DNA from 2 places in the Kitasatospora sp. NBC_01300 genome. Region 2 is predicted to be linked to the other one. Evidence: riboswitches for the same ligand, from Rfam matches in the RefSeq annotation. Region 2 holds a riboswitch; the other holds the start of a gene.

Region 1 (7,620 bases), 3.9 Mb from region 2:
TTGCGGTTGACCGTGATGCCGACCTCGTGCAGGCGGTCCTCGGCCTGCTGGCCGTCGAGCTGGCTGTTGCGCAGGTCGACCAGGACCAGGTGCACGTCGGTGCCGCCGGACAGCACCGAGGCGCCGGCCTCGGCGACGTCGGCCTGGAGCAGGCGCTCGGCGAGGATCTTGGCGCCCTCCAGGGTGCGCTGCTGGCGCTCCTTGAACTCCTCGGACGCGGCGACCTTGAAGGCGACGGCCTTGCCGGCGATCACGTGCTCCAGCGGACCGCCCTGCTGGCCGGGGAACACCGCGGAGTTGATCTTCTTGGCGTACTCGGCCTTGGACAGGATGACACCGCCGCGCGGGCCGCCCAGGGTCTTGTGGGTGGTGGTGGTGACCACGTCCGCGTACGGCACCGGGTTGGGGTGCAGACCGGCGGCGACCAGGCCGGCGAAGTGCGCCATGTCCACCATCAGCAGCGCGCCGACCTCGTCGGCGACCCGGCGGAACGCGGCGAAGTCCAGCTGGCGCGGGTAGGCGGACCAGCCGGCGATGATCAGCTTCGGCTGGTGCTCCTTGGCCAGGCGCTCGACCTCGGCCATGTCGACCTGGCCGGTCTTCTCGTCCACGTGGTACGCGACCACGTTGTAGAGCTTGCCGGAGAAGTTGATCTTCATGCCGTGGGTCAGGTGACCGCCGTGGGCCAGGTTCAGGCCCAGGATGGTGTCGCCCGGCTTGATCAGCGCGAACATCGCGGCGGCGTTGGCCTGCGCGCCCGAGTGCGGCTGGACGTTGGCGTGCTCGGCGCCGAACAGGGCCTTGATGCGGTCGATCGCGATCTGCTCGACCACGTCGACGTGCTCGCAGCCGCCGTAGTAGCGGCGGCCGGGGTAACCCTCGGCGTACTTGTTGGTGAGCACCGAGCCCTGGGCCTCCATGACCGCCACCGGGGCGAAGTTCTCGGAGGCGATCATCTCCAGGGTGGTCTGCTGGCGGTGCAGCTCGGCGTCGACCGCGGCGGCGATCTCCGGGTCGAGGGAGTGCAGGGACTGGTTCAGAACCGTCATGGTGTGGTCTTCCCGGGAGGAGAGAGACGGGAGCAGAGAGGGGGGAGCCTGGCGGGGCGGCCGCCGCGCTGCGGCCGCCCCGTCACGAGCGGGTCAGCCGCCGATGAAGGCGGTGTACTCGTCCGCGCTGAGCAGCTCGTCGGTGGACTCCACCTGGACCTTGAACAGCCAGCCGCCCTCGAACGGGGCGCTGTTGACCAGGCTGTTGTCGTCCAGGACGTCCTGGTTGATCTCGACGATCTTCCCGGTCACCGGGGAGAACAGGTCGCTGACCGACTTGGTGGACTCCAGCTCGCCACAGGACTCGCCCGCGGTCACGTCGTCGCCGACCTCGGGCAGCTGCACGTAGACGATGTCACCGAGCGCGTCGGCCGCGTGGGCGGTGATGCCGACCGTGGAGACACCGCCCTCGATGGCGGTCAGCCACTCGTGCTCCTTGGTGTACTGCAGGTGCTGGGGGTTGCTCATGGCGTCATTCTCCAGGATGGGAAGCGGGTACGACGAAGCGGGCCGCCGCACGGACGGCTTCGACGTGGATCAGGCGTGGATCAGGCGTGGTCCAGGCACGGTCCAGGCACGGTCCAGGCCCGGGTCGGACCTGGGCCTGGCGTGGCCCGAGCCCGGGTCGGGCATGGTGCGGGCCCGGGTCCACGGGGTCTACGGGGAGGGCTGGGCCTCAGCGGGCGCGCTTGTAGAACGGCAGCGCCACGACCTCGACCGGCTCGTGCTTGCCGCGCACGTCCACCGCGACGGTGGTGCCGGGGGCGGCGTGGGCCGCGTCCACGTAGGCGATCGCGATCGGCCGGCCCAGGGTCGGGGACGGGGCGCCCGAGGTGATCCGGCCGATCGGGGCGCCGTCGGCGGAGACCACGGTGTACTCGGCGCGCGGGACGCGCTTGCCCTCGGAGACCAGGCCGACCAGCACCCGCGGCGGGTTGGCCTCGGCCTCGGCGGCGGCCTTCTCCAGCGCCTTGCGGCCGACGAAGGTGCCCTCGTTGGTGGTCTTGTCGAAGCGCACGACCCGGCCCAGGCCCGCGTCGAACGGGGTCAGGTCGGTGGAGAGCTCGTGCCCGTACAGCGGCATGCCGGCCTCCAGGCGCAGCGTGTCGCGGCAGGACAGGCCGCACGGGACCAGGCCGCGGCCCTCGCCGGCGGCGGTCAGCGCCTGCCAGACCCCCTCGGCGTCGCCCGGGTTGCAGAAGATCTCGAAGCCGTCCTCGCCGGTGTAGCCGGTCCGGGCGAGCAGCACGTCGCGGCCGGCGACCTGGGCCGGGAGGATCGCGTAGTACTTCAGGCCGGGCAGGTCGGCGTCGGTGGTCCCGGCCAGGATCGCGGTGGCCTCCGGGCCCTGGACGGCGATCAGCGCGTAGGTGTCGCGGTCGTCCGTGACGACGGCGTCGAAGCCCTTGGCACGGGCGATCAGCTCGTCCAGCACCAGCTGGGCGTTGGAGGCGTTGGCGACGACCAGGAAGGCGTCCTCGCGCAGGCGGTAGACGATCAGGTCGTCCAGGATGCCGCCGTCCTCGGCGCAGATCATGGTGTAGCGGGCGCGCAGCACGCCCAGCGCGGAGACGAAGCCGACCAGCGCGTGGTCCAGCATCTCGCCGGCCTGCGGGCCGGTGACGGTGATCTCGCCCATGTGGGAGAGGTCGAACAGCCCGGCCCGGGTGCGGACGGCGAGGTGTTCCTCGCGCTCGCTGCCGTAGCGCAGCGGCATGTCCCAGCCGGCGAAGTCGGTCATGGTCGCGCCGAGGGCGCGGTGCAGCGCGTCGAGCGCGGTGAGGCGGAGGGACGACATGGCCTGGAACTCCTCGGTCGGGGCACTCATGGGTGCACGCGCCGGAACCGGACCCGCTCGGGGGCCGACCCTGCGCGCGGGCATGCGGCGGCGTGGGTCTCCCCATCTGTCGTCGAACCTGAGAGCTTCACCGCCCACGCGCCCGCAGCTGTTTCCAGCATCCAGGACAGCATGGTGGCTTGCACCGTGGGTGGGCGCGCGACAGGGCCGTGCGCCACTTTCCAGATGTGCCTAACCCGTGCGGTAAGGGGGCCTGAGAGATTCCGGGGAGGAGTTGCTCCTTCGGCGCCGGCTGTGCCGCCTGACGGGGCACTCCGGGCTCTCCCGCGCGGGTTCGAGCGGCCGGTATGGAGTTGTCGGTCCGCCGGCGCGCCGCGCCGTCGAACGCGCACATCATGGCACGTCCGCGCCGACGGCGGGAGAGGGGACCCGGTCACACCCCGCCACCACGGACGCAGCCCTAGACTGCTGCGCGTCGGCGCAGCAGAGGGCGGCCGACCGGCAGAGGGCGGATCAGGCGCGCATGGGGTACCCGGTGGAGCAGCAGCAGGGGTGGGGCGGGCCGGAGTCGGCGCCGCCGGGCGGCGGGTGGCCGGCCAACGAGCTGGAGCAGGTGCTGACCGCCGCGCTGGGCGACCCGGGTGCGACGCCGCGGGTGATCGAGGTGCTGGCCCGCAGCCAGGTGTGGATCCCGCTGCCGGCCGGCGGCGACCCGCAGGGGCCCGCGCTGGACCTGCCGACCATCGAGCTGGCCGGCGAGCCGTACGTACCGGTGTTCTCCTCGCAGGAGGTGTTCCTGCGGCAGGCGCCGGGGATGGCCTTCGCGGTGGCGCCGGTCTGGGAGTTCGCCCGCGGGCTGCCGCTGGGCGTGGGCATCGCGGTCAACCCGGAGGCGGCGGTGGGCATCCCGGTGCCGCCGCAGGGTGTGGCGGAGCTGCGGCGCGGCCCGCGCGAGGAGCGCCTGGCCGACCAGGAGCAGGGCCGCAACCAGGGTCGGAGCCAGGACCGGGGTCAGGGCCCGGAGGCGCCGACCGGTGGCCGGGTGGCGCTGCGCGAGCCGGTGCCGGGGGAGGACCCGGAGCACTTCCTGGCCGCCTGCCGGGTCGAACTGTCCGCCCTGCCCGGAGTGCTGACCGCACGCCGGGCGCTCGCCAGCATCGAGGGCGAGCCGACCGTGATGTTCGTGGGCGTCCAGCTGGACCAGACGGCCCCGGCCGACCCGGGTGCGGTGAACGAGGCGCTCGGCCGAGCGCTGGGAACCGCGCCGCTGCCGGGGGGCGTCCACCTCGTACTGCTCGATCTCGCCGATGACCCGGTGGTCGAGTGGCTGCTCACCCGGGTACTCCCTTTCTACGCGCGGGGTTGAGCGGGGTTCGTATCGGAGGCACGTCGCCGTGGCGGTGGCCGGTGCCGCGCCATAGGGTGCGTGCAGACGGCCGACGGACCGGCAGGCTTGAGGAAAGAGGCGCGGCGAGGTGGGCGCATGAGTGCGGGAGCGGTAGCGGGCGGTGCACCGGGGCCCTGGGGCCAGGCACCCGCCGGGCGCCCCGGAGCGGATCCGGGCGCGCTGGAGCGCGCCCTGCGCGAGGTCGCGCCGGAGCGCTACGAGGCGTACGAGCAACTGCTGCACGCACTGGCCGACGGCCAGGTCTGGATGCTGCTGTGGCACGGCACGCCGGGCAGCGCCGACGCCCAGTACGGGAACATGGAGATCAGCGGCCACGGCTACGCGCCGGCCGTCACCTCGTCCGAGCAGCTGGCGTCGTCCGGCTGGGCGCGGGCCCACGAGGTCATCTCCGGGCGGGAGATCGCCGCTTCGCTGTACCGGACCCGCTGGGGCCTGTGGCTCAACCCGCACGCGCCCGGCGGCGGGGTCGGGGTGCCCTGGGCGGACCTGCGGCGGATCGCCGCGGGCCTGGACCGGCTGCCGGCCGGGCCGTTGAAGCTGAGCGAGCCGCAGCTGAACGCCCAGCCGTTCTTCGCGCTGCTGGAGCGGCAGGCCGGTGAGGTGCGCGCGGTGCGGGCGCTGCGCCGGGCCTGGGTGCAGCCGGCCGTGGGGGAGCCGTACCTGGCGATCGGCCTGGAGCTGTACGAGAGTTCGCCGCCGGCGGTGGAGGCCGTGCGGGCGCTGATGCAGCGGGCGATCGCGGTGGCCCCGGAGGGGCTGGCGGTGTCCACCGTGGCGATGGCGGACGAGTACGACCCGGTGGCGCTGTGGATGCGGGCCCATGCGCGCCCGTTCTTCGACCGGGAGGCGGGGCGCCCGCCGACCGGCCCGTACCCGCCGGTGCCGCCTCCGCCGTACCCCGCGCAGCAGGGGCCGGGCTACGGCTACGGCACGCAGCAGCCCGCGCCGGGCTGGACCGGGCAGCCGCAGCAGCCGTGGCCCGGATACCCGGGGCGCTGACAACCAAAACCTTTCTCCAGAAGCCGACTTGATCTTGCATCAGGTCGGCTTCGGTGCTTTCCGGGCGAACTTCCGGCCGTTACCGTCGATCACCTTGACACGCCAGTTGCACCCGTGTGAAGAGGGATATGCCGAAGACGTAGGAGGTGCATGCGCACAGATCACAGTTGGGCATCTGTCGGTTGTCAGGGCTGGCGCAAGCCAGTTCGGATGGCAGAGAGTTCTGCGCAACGCACCGCGCGTACTGGGAACCCCACGAAGGTGAACGCGCACGCCGACCGCCAGAACCACGCGAAGCCCATCCCGCGTTGGGGCAGTACCCGTGCACGACGTACTGCCGCGAACACCCGTTCCAAGCACCTCCGCACGTCCGCAGCCGTACCGCCGAACCGGTGACCGGCGCCCGTGGGCCGGCCACCGTCGGCGAGGGGACCAACTGACCATGACCGCACCCATCGCAACCACCGGGAACGAACCGGAGGCACCCGCCCCCGCGAGCCCGGCCAAGAAGATCGAGGGCCGCTCCCTCGGCCAGATCGCCTGGACCCGCTTCAAGCGCGACAAACTCGCCGTCGCCGGCGGCGTCGTGGTGATCCTGCTGATCCTGCTGGCCGTACTGGCCAAGCCCATCGAGGCCCTGTTCGGCCTCGACCCCGACGCCCTGAACCAGGACCTGCTCGACGCCAACCTGGGCGGCATCCCGCTCGGTGACTGGGGCGGGATGAGCTGGGACCACCCGCTCGGCGTCGACCCCCTCCAGGGCCGTGACCTGCTCTCCCGCGTGATCGAGGGCTCCTGGGTCTCCCTGCTGGTCGCCTTCGGCGCGACCCTGCTGTCGAACACGATCGGCACCGTGCTCGGTGTCATGGCCGGCTACTACGGCGGCTGGGTGGACACCGTGATCAGCCGCATCATGGACGTCTTCCTCGCCTTCCCGCTGCTGCTCTTCGCCATCGCGATCTCGACCTCGCTGCAGGGCGGCGCGTTCGGCCTGCACGGCCTCCCGCTGCACATCATGGTGCTGATCTTCGTGATCGGCTTCTTCAACTGGCCCTACATGGGCCGGATCGTGCGCGGACAGACGCTGTCGTTGCGCGAGCGGGAGTTCGTCCACGCGGCCCGCAGCCTGGGCGCCCGAGGCCCGTTCATCCTGTTCAAGGAACTGCTGCCGAACCTGGTCGGTCCGATCCTGGTCTACTCGACCCTGCTGATCCCGACCAACATCCTCTTCGAGGCCGGCCTCAGCTTCCTCGGCGTCGGCATCCAGCCGCCGCAGGCCTCCTGGGGCGGGATCCTCCAGGACGCGATCAAGTACTACCAGGTGGACCCCCAGTACATGGTGGTCCCCGGTCTGGCGATCTTCCTCACCGTGCTCGCCTTCAACCTGCTCGGCGACGGGCTGCGTGACGCCCTCGATCCCAAGAGCAACTGACGCAACGTCAGGCCCTCCCTCCTTCCCATCCTCAAGGGGTTGATCTCACCCATGCGCAGGTCCCGTACCGTCGCCCTGACCGCGGCGGCAGCCGCCGCGGTCCTGATCGTGACCGGCTGCACCTCCGGCAGCAAGGGCTCCGGCTCGTCCTCCTCCGCCAGCGGCAGCAGCGCCGGTGGCGGCGGTGCCGACGCCGCCACCAAGGGCATCGTCAACGCCTCGGACAAGAAGGGCGGGACGGTCACCTACGAGATGAAGGGCGCCCCGGACTCCTTCGACCCGGGCAACACGTACTACGCCTACATCTACAACTTCTCGCGCCTGTACGGGCGTCCGCTGACCACCTTCGCCCCGGGCGCCGGCTCGAACGGCAACAAGCTGGTCCCGGACCTCGCCGAGAGCCTGGGCAAGGTCAGCGCGGACGGCCTGACCTGGACGTACAAGCTGCGCGCGGGCCTGAAGTTCGACGACGGCACCGCGATCAGCTCCAAGGACGTCAAGTACGCCGTCGAGCGCTCCAACTTCGCGCCGGACGTGAACTCCAACGGCCCCACCTACTTCCACGACCTGCTGGTCGACAACGAGACCCCGTACCAGGGCCCGTACAAGGACAAGACCGGTGGCCTGAACTCGATCGAGACGCCGGACGACCAGACCATCGTCTTCCACCTGAAGCAGCCGTTCGCGGACTTCGACTACCTGGTCGGCTCCCCGCAGACCGTGCCGGTCCCGCAGGCCAAGGACGACGGCGCCGGCTACGTGAAGCACGTGGTCGCCTCGGGTGCCTACAAGTTCGAGTCCTACGAGGACGGCAAGCAGCTCACCCTGGTGCCGAACACCAACTGGGACGCGAGCACCGACCCGATCCGCAAGCAGCTCGCGGACAAGATCGTGGTCCGGATGGGCATGGAGCAGTCCACCATCGACAAGGACC
Region 2 (7,620 bases):
GGACTGCCCCGGCAGGTACGGGAACAGGTGCCGCAGCCGGCCACTCGCGAAGCGGTGCCAGTGCCTCGCCGACGGGAAGCCGAGCAGTACCTGCGCCACGGCCAGGCACAGCAGTTCCGCATCCGAGAGCCTCGGAGGTCGCCCGATCCGGTGACGAGGGGCCATGTGATCGTCGATGAACACGTACAGTGCCGTCAGAAGGGTGTCCAGGTTCGTCTTCACAAACCAACCAACGGGCACCCTTCGTCATGGTCGCGGCCAGCCCAACAATCGGACTCATTCATCTAGGGCCTGCCCGGGTTCGTGCGCATTGTCGGACCCCTGCGGGATGATCGGCGGGTGCGATCACTGCCGAGCATCATCCACCTCGACATGGACGCCTTCTTCGCGGCGGTGGAGCAGGCGGCCAAGCCGAGCCTGCGCGGCAAACCGGTGGTGGTCGGCGGGCTCGGCGGGCGCGGAGTGGTCTCCACCGCCTCGTACGAGGCGCGGAAGTTCGGAGTGCACTCGGCGATGCCGATGGCGCAGGCGCGCCGGCTCTGCCCCAACGCGGCCTTCCTGAGCGGCCGGTTCGAGGCCTACCGGCAGGTCAGCGAGCTCGTGATGGGTCTGCTGCGCGAGCTGTCGCCGCTGGTGCAGCCGCTCAGCCTGGACGAGGCCTTCGTCGACCTGGAGGCCGGCCCCTACGGTCCGGTGCTGGCGGAGTCCGACCACGAGACCGGGGAGCGGTTGGTGCTCGCCCTGGCGGAGGACCTGCGGGCGGACATCCAGCGGCGCACCGGGCTGACCGGGTCGGTCGGGGCCGCCGGGTCCAAGCTGATGGCGAAGATCGCCTCCGAGCAGGCCAAGCCGGACGGGCTGGTGCTGATCGAACCCGGGCAGGAGCGGGCCGTGCTCGGCCCGATGCCGGTCCGGGCGCTGCCCGGGATCGGGCCGGCCACCGAACAGGTGCTGCGGCGGGCCGGACTGAACACCGTGGCGGACCTCGCCGAGGCGGGGGAGGGCGAACTGGTGCAGCTGCTCGGCCGGGCGCACGGCGCGGGTGTGCACCAGATGTCGATAGGGCTGGACGACCGGCCGGTGGTGGCCGACCAGGACGCCAAGTCGGTCTCGGTGGAGGACACCTTCGAGGTGGACCTCGCGGACCGGGAGCGGGTGCTGCGCGAGGTGGAGGTGCTGGCCGCCCGGTGCGTGCGGCGGCTGCGCGCGGCCGGGCGCTCGGGGCGGACGGTGGTGCTCAAGGTCCGGCGGTTCGACTTCTCGACGCTGACCCGTTCGGAGACGCTGCGCGGGCCCACCGACGACGAGACGGTGGTCATCGAGACGGCGCGCCGGCTGGCCTCCCAGGTGGACATCACCGGCGGGGTGCGGCTGCTCGGGGTGGGGGTCGCCCAGCTGGCCGACTACACCCAGGAGGACTTGTTCGCGCAGGCCCTGCGGGAGGAGGCGGCCGAGCACGCGGAGGCGGAGGTCGAGACGGCCGAGGAGGAGCCGGAGGCGGCCGCGCCGCGCCGCTGGATGCCCGGGCAGGACGTCCGCCATGCCGAGCTGGGGCCCGGGTGGGTGCAGGGCAGCGGTGTCGGGCGGGTCACCGTGCGGTTCGAGACGCCGTGGAGCGGGCCGGGGCGCATCCGGACCTTCGCGGTGGACGATCCGGCGTTGGAACCGGCCCGTCCGCTGCCGCTCTGGGGGGCCGAGGAGGCCGAGGGGGCGGAGGAGACGGGGGCGCCGGGGGTGTGAAACGCGAAGCGGCCCCAACCGGTGGGGGGGAGTACCGGTTGGGGCCGCATACCGTGCCGGACTTCGTGCGGTCGTGATGCCCTCACGACCGTCCGAAGGCCGGGCCGCCGCGCCCTGTCCCTGAGCGCGGGGCCGGACGCCTGGTCAGGCGTCGGTCTTGGCCAGCTCGGGGCTGGAGTTCCGCTCGGCCGTGCCGCCCGAGGCGACGACGGTGGCGGCCGGCTTGACGCCGCGGATCAGGAACGGGACGACGCCGGCGACGGCGCAGACGACGGCCGCGGCCCAGAACGCGTGCTTGTAGGCGTCCAGCGTGGGCAGCAGCAGCGGGATCTGCGGCGGCAGCTTCATGGTGTCGCCGGTCAGGATGGCGGCCATCACAGCGGTGCCGATCGCGCCACCGACGGTGCGCAGCACGGCGTTCATGCCGTTGGCGATGCCGCTCTGCTCCACCGGGACGGCGCCGTTGATGTAGGCCGGCATGGCGGAGAACGCCAGGCCGATGCCCAGGCCGAAGATCGCCGAGGAGGTGTAGATGTCGCCCTCGTGGCTGTGCCGCACGGCCAGGTAGGCCATCGCGACGGCACCCAGGACGCCACCGAGGACCAGCGGCAGGCGCGGGCCGCGGCGGGCGATCAGCATGGCGCCGACCGGGGCCGCCACCATCGAGCCGATCGCGGACGGCAGCAGCAGCAGACCGGCGTGCAGGACGGTCGCGGTGAAGCCGTAGTGGGTGAGCTTCTCCGGGGTCTGGGCGAAGTTGCTGATCACCATGAACGAGCCGTACATGCCGAAGCCGATCAGCAGGCCGGCCAGGTTGGTGAAGGCGACGGCCGGACGGGACATCATCTTCATGTCCACCAGGGGGTGCGCGACCTTGGTCTCGATGACCCCCCAGATCAGGGCGACGACGGCGGCCACGGCGAACAGGCCGAGGGTCTTGGTCGAGGTCCAGCCCCAGTGGTTGCCCTGGCTGACCGCGACGAGCAGGGCGGAGAGCCAGCCGGCCAGGGTGAGGGCGCCGAGCGGGTCGGCGCCGCCCTCCTTGTCGGTGACCGGGTCGGACGGGACGCGGAACGCGACCAGGGCGACCGCGATCAGGCCGAAGACCAGGCCCATCCAGAAGATCGACTTGTAGCTCCAGTGCTCCAGCAGGAGACCGGTCGCGACCAGGCCGAGGCCGGAGCCGACACCCATCGAGGCGCTGATGGCGGCGACGCCGCCGGTCACCTTCTGCTTGGGCAGCTCGTCGCGGACGATGCTGATCGCCAGCGGGAGCACGCCACCGCCGGCGCCCTGAAGGACACGGGCGACGACCAGCCAGGTGAAGGAGTGGGTGCTGACCGCCAGCGCCGAGCCGGCGACCAGACCGGCCAGCGAGATCAGCAGCATCGGCTTACGGCCCCGGAGGTCGCCGAAGCGGCCCAGCAGGGGAGTCAGCACGGCGGCGGAGAGCAGGTTGGCGGTCATCAGCCAGGTGATGCTGGACGCGGAGACGCTCAGTTCCTTGGCCAGCGAGGGCAGGATCGGGACGACCGCGGTCTGCACCACGCTGAACGACAGCATCGCCAGGATGAGGGCCGGCAGGACCCGGGCGCTGCTCTGCTTCTCGGCCGCGGTGGTGGGCTGTGGTGCCTCACTCACGGTTGCTTCCTCCCGTACATAGTGAATGAACTGAAGTAACCATGCCGGGAGATACTTCAGAGTGTCAAATATCCATTGGTGACGCTTTGGCAAAATCGAAGGATTCCGGCCGGGCGGCGACCGGGACGGAGGCATGCCGAGGGCCCCGGACCGAGGGGTCCGGGGCCCTGGGAGCGAGGGGTCAGGCGAACGGGCGCAGCACGGCCGGGCGGGGGGCCTCGGCCGCCGGGGTGGCCACCGGGGTCGTCGGGGCGGCGGCGGTGTTGTCGTGGATCTCGACGTGCTCGCGGCGCAGCTCGTCCCGGATCACCTCCTCGGCGGTGTAGCGCTCCACCACCAGGCGGACCCGCTCGATCGGGGTGAGGTACTTGCGGACCACCGGGCGCTCCTCGCGCAGGGTGACCTCCTCCACCGCCTCGGCGATCTCCTTCTCGGTGAGTGAGGCGCGCTCGGCCTCGCTCACCGGCATCCGCTCCACCCGGACGCGCTCGCGGACCACCGGGACGCGGCGCTCGACCTGCTCGCTGGTCACGTACTTGCGCAGCTTCGCGGTGCCCACGACGTGCCAGTCCGTGGTGATGTCCAGACGCTCCTCGCGGCAGGTGATCTCCACCGGGCCGTTGGGGGACGACGAAGCCGGGCCGGTCGAACGCTCCGAGGCCGGCGGGGCCACGGCCGAGTTCGTGGTCGCGGTGGTCGTCACGATCGGGGCGGGCTGCGGCTTGGGCTCGGTCGTCGTGTGGGCGGCCGCGGGTGCGGGGGTGTTGAGGGTCCGCACGTTGACCTCCGTCGCGGTGCCGGTGGGGTCGGCGGGGGTGGTGGTCGGGGCGGGGTCGAGGGTGTGGAAGGCGATGGGCTTCACGGGCTCGGCCGCCGGGGTGGTGCCGAAGTCGAGGTCGGGGCGCGCGGGGCGGTCGCCGTCCCGGCCGACCGACCGGTCACTCTCGCGGTCGACGGGCCGGTCACTCTCGCGGCCGACGGTCCGGTCGCCGTCCCGGCCGACCGGGCGGCCGTTCGCCGGGGTGTCCAGGCCGTAGTAGCGGTAGAGCTGGAGCTCCTGGGCGGGCGACAGGTGCTGGCCGACGCCGAAGTCCGGCGACTCCTTCACCAGCGACTTGTCGTACGGCACCCGGAGCTCGTCGCCGGAGAACTCGCTGGTGGTGAGCGGGACGAAGGCGTCCCGGCCGAAGATGCCGGTCCGGACGGCCGCCCACTCCGGCTGGCCGGTGGCGTCGTCCAGGTAGACCTCGTCGACCGTGCCGATCTTGTCTCCGTTGCGGTCGACCGCCTTGTGGCCGATGAGGTCCCGGGGATCGATATCGGTTTGCACTCTTTCCTCCAGTGCGCTGCGCCTGCGGAACTCCCGCAGGACCGTGGCCGGAGCACCCGTTCCGCCTGCCACTTCACACCAAAGGCCATGAATCGGACGGGCGCGACCGGGGTGCGCCGGACGGGCTCCGGGCTGGACCGTCCGGGGGACGCGCGTAGACCCGGAGTGGCCCGACGCGACCGTGATCGGGGGGCCTGCCGCTGGTACCCTGGGCGGCGACCGCCGAGCCCGCTCGGGAGAGTCCCCGGCCACGGAAAGTGCTGGTCGGGGCGCCGAAGGAGCAACTCCTCCCCGGAATCTCTCAGGCATCCGTACCGTGTGGGCTAGGTCACTCTGGAAAGCAGGGCAGGACCGTCGGCAGGGAGCCGACGGGCACCACCCTCACCGACGGTGCAAGCCGGCGGCGTGCCCACAGCGCGCCGTGCGGGTGAAGCTCTCAGGTCCCGATGACAGAGGGGGAGGCCTGTCGGGTTCGCCCGCCCGGGTCGAGCCGCTGTCCGCAGCGGCTCCGGCCGGCCGGCGTGCGCACCCCCGCCGGTCCGTGACCAGGAGGCCTCGACCACCATGAACGCCCAGCCGAACGCGGGACGCCCCACCGGCGCCTCGACCCTCACCGAGCTTGAGCTGGCCAGCCCCTTCGAGAACCGCCACATCGGCCCCGACGACGCCGCGCAGCAGAAGATGCTGGCGTCCATCGGCTACGGCTCGCTGGACGAACTCGCCGCCACCGCCGTTCCCGAGGCGATCCGCTCCATCACCGGCCTGGACCTGCCCGGCGGCCGCAGCGAGGCCCAGGTGCTCGCCGAACTGCGCGAGCTGGCGAGCCGCAACCAGGTGCTCCAGCCGATGATCGGCCTGGGCTACTACGGCACCTTCACCCCGCCGGTGATCCTGCGCAACGTCATGGAGAACCCGGCCTGGTACACCGCCTACACGCCGTACCAGCCGGAGATCTCCCAGGGCCGCCTGGAGGCGCTGCTCAACTTCCAGACCCTGGTCTCCGACCTGACCGGCCTGCCGACCTCCGGCTCCTCGCTGCTCGACGAGGGCACCGCGGCCGCCGAGGCGATGGCGCTGGCCCGCCGCGTCACCAAGGTCAAGGGCGGCGTCTTCCTGGTCGACGCCGAGACCCTGCCGCAGACCACCGCGGTGATCAACACCCGCGCGGTGCCGACCGGTGTCGAGGTCGTCGTCGCCGACCTGTCCGAGGGCATCCCGGCCGAGATCGCCGAGCGCGGCGTCTTCGGCGTGCTGCTCCAGTACCCGGGCGCCACCGGTGTGGTCCGCGACCTCGCCCCGGTCATCGAGCAGGCGCACGGCCTCGGCGCGATCGTCGCGGTCGCCGCCGACCTGCTGGCGCTGACCCTGCTCGCCTCGCCGGGCTCGCTCGGCGCCGACATCGCCTGCGGCACCTCGCAGCGCTTCGGCGTGCCGATGGGCTTCGGCGGCCCGCACGCCGGCTACCTGTCGGTGCGCGCCGAGTACGCCCGCTCGCTGCCCGGCCGCCTGGTCGGCGTCTCGGTCGACGCCGACGGCAACCGCGCCTACCGCCTGGCGCTGCAGACCCGCGAGCAGCACATCCGCCGCGAGAAGGCCACCAGCAACATCTGCACCGCCCAGGTGCTGCTCGCCGTCATGGCCTCGATGTACGCCGTCTACCACGGTCCGGACGGCCTGGCCGACATCGCCCGCCGCACCCACCGCTACGCGGCCGCCCTCGCCGAGGGCCTGCGGGCCGGCGGCGTCGAGCTGCTGCACGGCGAGTTCTTCGACACCGTCACCGCCGTCGTCCCGGGCCGTGCCGCCGAGATCGCGGCCGCCGCCCGCGCCAACGGCGTCAACGTCCACCAGGACGGCCCGGACCGGATCTCGGTCTCCACCGACGAGACCACCACCCGCGAGCACCTGGCCGCCGTCTGGGCCGCGTTCGGCGTCCCCGCGGTCGAGGTCGCCGAGGGCGCCGACGCGCTGCCGGCCGCGCTGCTGCGCCAGGACGAGTACCTGACCCACCCGGTCTTCCACAGCCACCGCTCGGAGACCGCCATGCTGCGCTACCTGCGCCGCCTGTCGGACCGGGACTACGCGCTGGACCGCGGCATGATCCCGCTGGGCTCCTGCACCATGAAGCTCAACGCGACCACCGAGATGGAGGCCGTCACCTGGCCGGAGTTCGGCCAGCTGCACCCCTTCGCGCCGATCGAGCAGGCCCAGGGCTTCCTCAGCCTGATCCGCGAGCTGGAGCGCCAGCTGGTCGAGGTGACCGGCTACGACGCCGTCTCGATCCAGCCGAACGCGGGCTCGCAGGGCGAGCTGGCCGGCCTGCTGGCCGTCCGCGCCTACCACCACGCCAACGGTGACACCCAGCGCGACGTCTGCCTGATCCCGTCCTCCGCGCACGGCACCAACGCGGCCTCCGCGGTGATGGCCGGCATGCGCGTGGTCGTGGTGAAGACCCTGGTCGACGGCGACGTGGACGTCGAGGACCTGAAGGCCAAGATCGAGCAGCACCGGGACAGCCTCTCCGTGCTGATGGTCACCTACCCGTCCACCCACGGCGTGTACGAGACCCAGATCACCGACATCTGCGCCCTGGTGCACGAGGCCGGCGGCCAGGTGTACGTGGACGGCGCCAACCTGAACGCCCTGGTCGGCCTCGCCAAGCCGGGCAAGTTCGGCGCGGACGTCTCGCACCTGAACCTGCACAAGACCTTCTGCATCCCGCACGGCGGCGGCGGCCCGGGCGTCGGCCCGGTCGCGGTGCGCGCCCACCTGGCGCCGTACCTGCCGAACCACCCGCTGCAGCCGGAGGCCGGCCCGGCCACCGGGGTCGGCCCGATCTCGGCGGCGCCGTGGGGCTCGGCGGCCATCCTGCCGATCTCCTGGGCGTACGTCCGGCTGATGGGCGGCGA

What was found. Region 2 has a riboswitch for glycine ahead of gcvP (aminomethyl-transferring glycine dehydrogenase). Riboswitches for the same ligand answer to the same signal wherever they lie in the genome.
Region 1: linked by a shared signal. The riboswitch ahead of gcvT (glycine cleavage system aminomethyltransferase GcvT) and the one ahead of gcvP (aminomethyl-transferring glycine dehydrogenase) in region 2 are both predicted to bind glycine.

The regions. Positions count from the first base shown of each region.
Region 1 is NZ_CP108408.1:2,740,599-2,748,218, reverse strand. It holds gene glyA (serine hydroxymethyltransferase) at 1-1,049, opposite strand, end outside; gene gcvH (glycine cleavage system protein GcvH) at 1,143-1,517, opposite strand; gene gcvT (glycine cleavage system aminomethyltransferase GcvT) at 1,726-2,847, opposite strand; glycine riboswitch at 3,079-3,184, opposite strand; gene OG556_RS12140 (enhanced serine sensitivity protein SseB C-terminal domain-containing protein) at 3,371-4,213, shown strand; gene OG556_RS12135 (enhanced serine sensitivity protein SseB C-terminal domain-containing protein) at 4,331-5,254, shown strand; gene OG556_RS12130 (ABC transporter permease) at 5,697-6,686, shown strand; gene OG556_RS12125 (ABC transporter substrate-binding protein) at 6,738-7,620, shown strand, end outside.
Region 2 is NZ_CP108408.1:6,644,711-6,652,330, forward strand. It holds gene OG556_RS29035 (IS982 family transposase) at 1-222, opposite strand, end outside; gene OG556_RS29040 (DNA polymerase IV) at 340-1,740, shown strand; gene OG556_RS29045 (MFS transporter) at 1,885-3,381, opposite strand; gene OG556_RS29050 (DUF2382 domain-containing protein) at 3,563-4,243, opposite strand; partial or broken gene OG556_RS29055 (PRC-barrel domain-containing protein) at 4,349-4,711, opposite strand; glycine riboswitch at 4,935-5,038, shown strand; gene gcvP (aminomethyl-transferring glycine dehydrogenase) at 5,276-7,620, shown strand, end outside.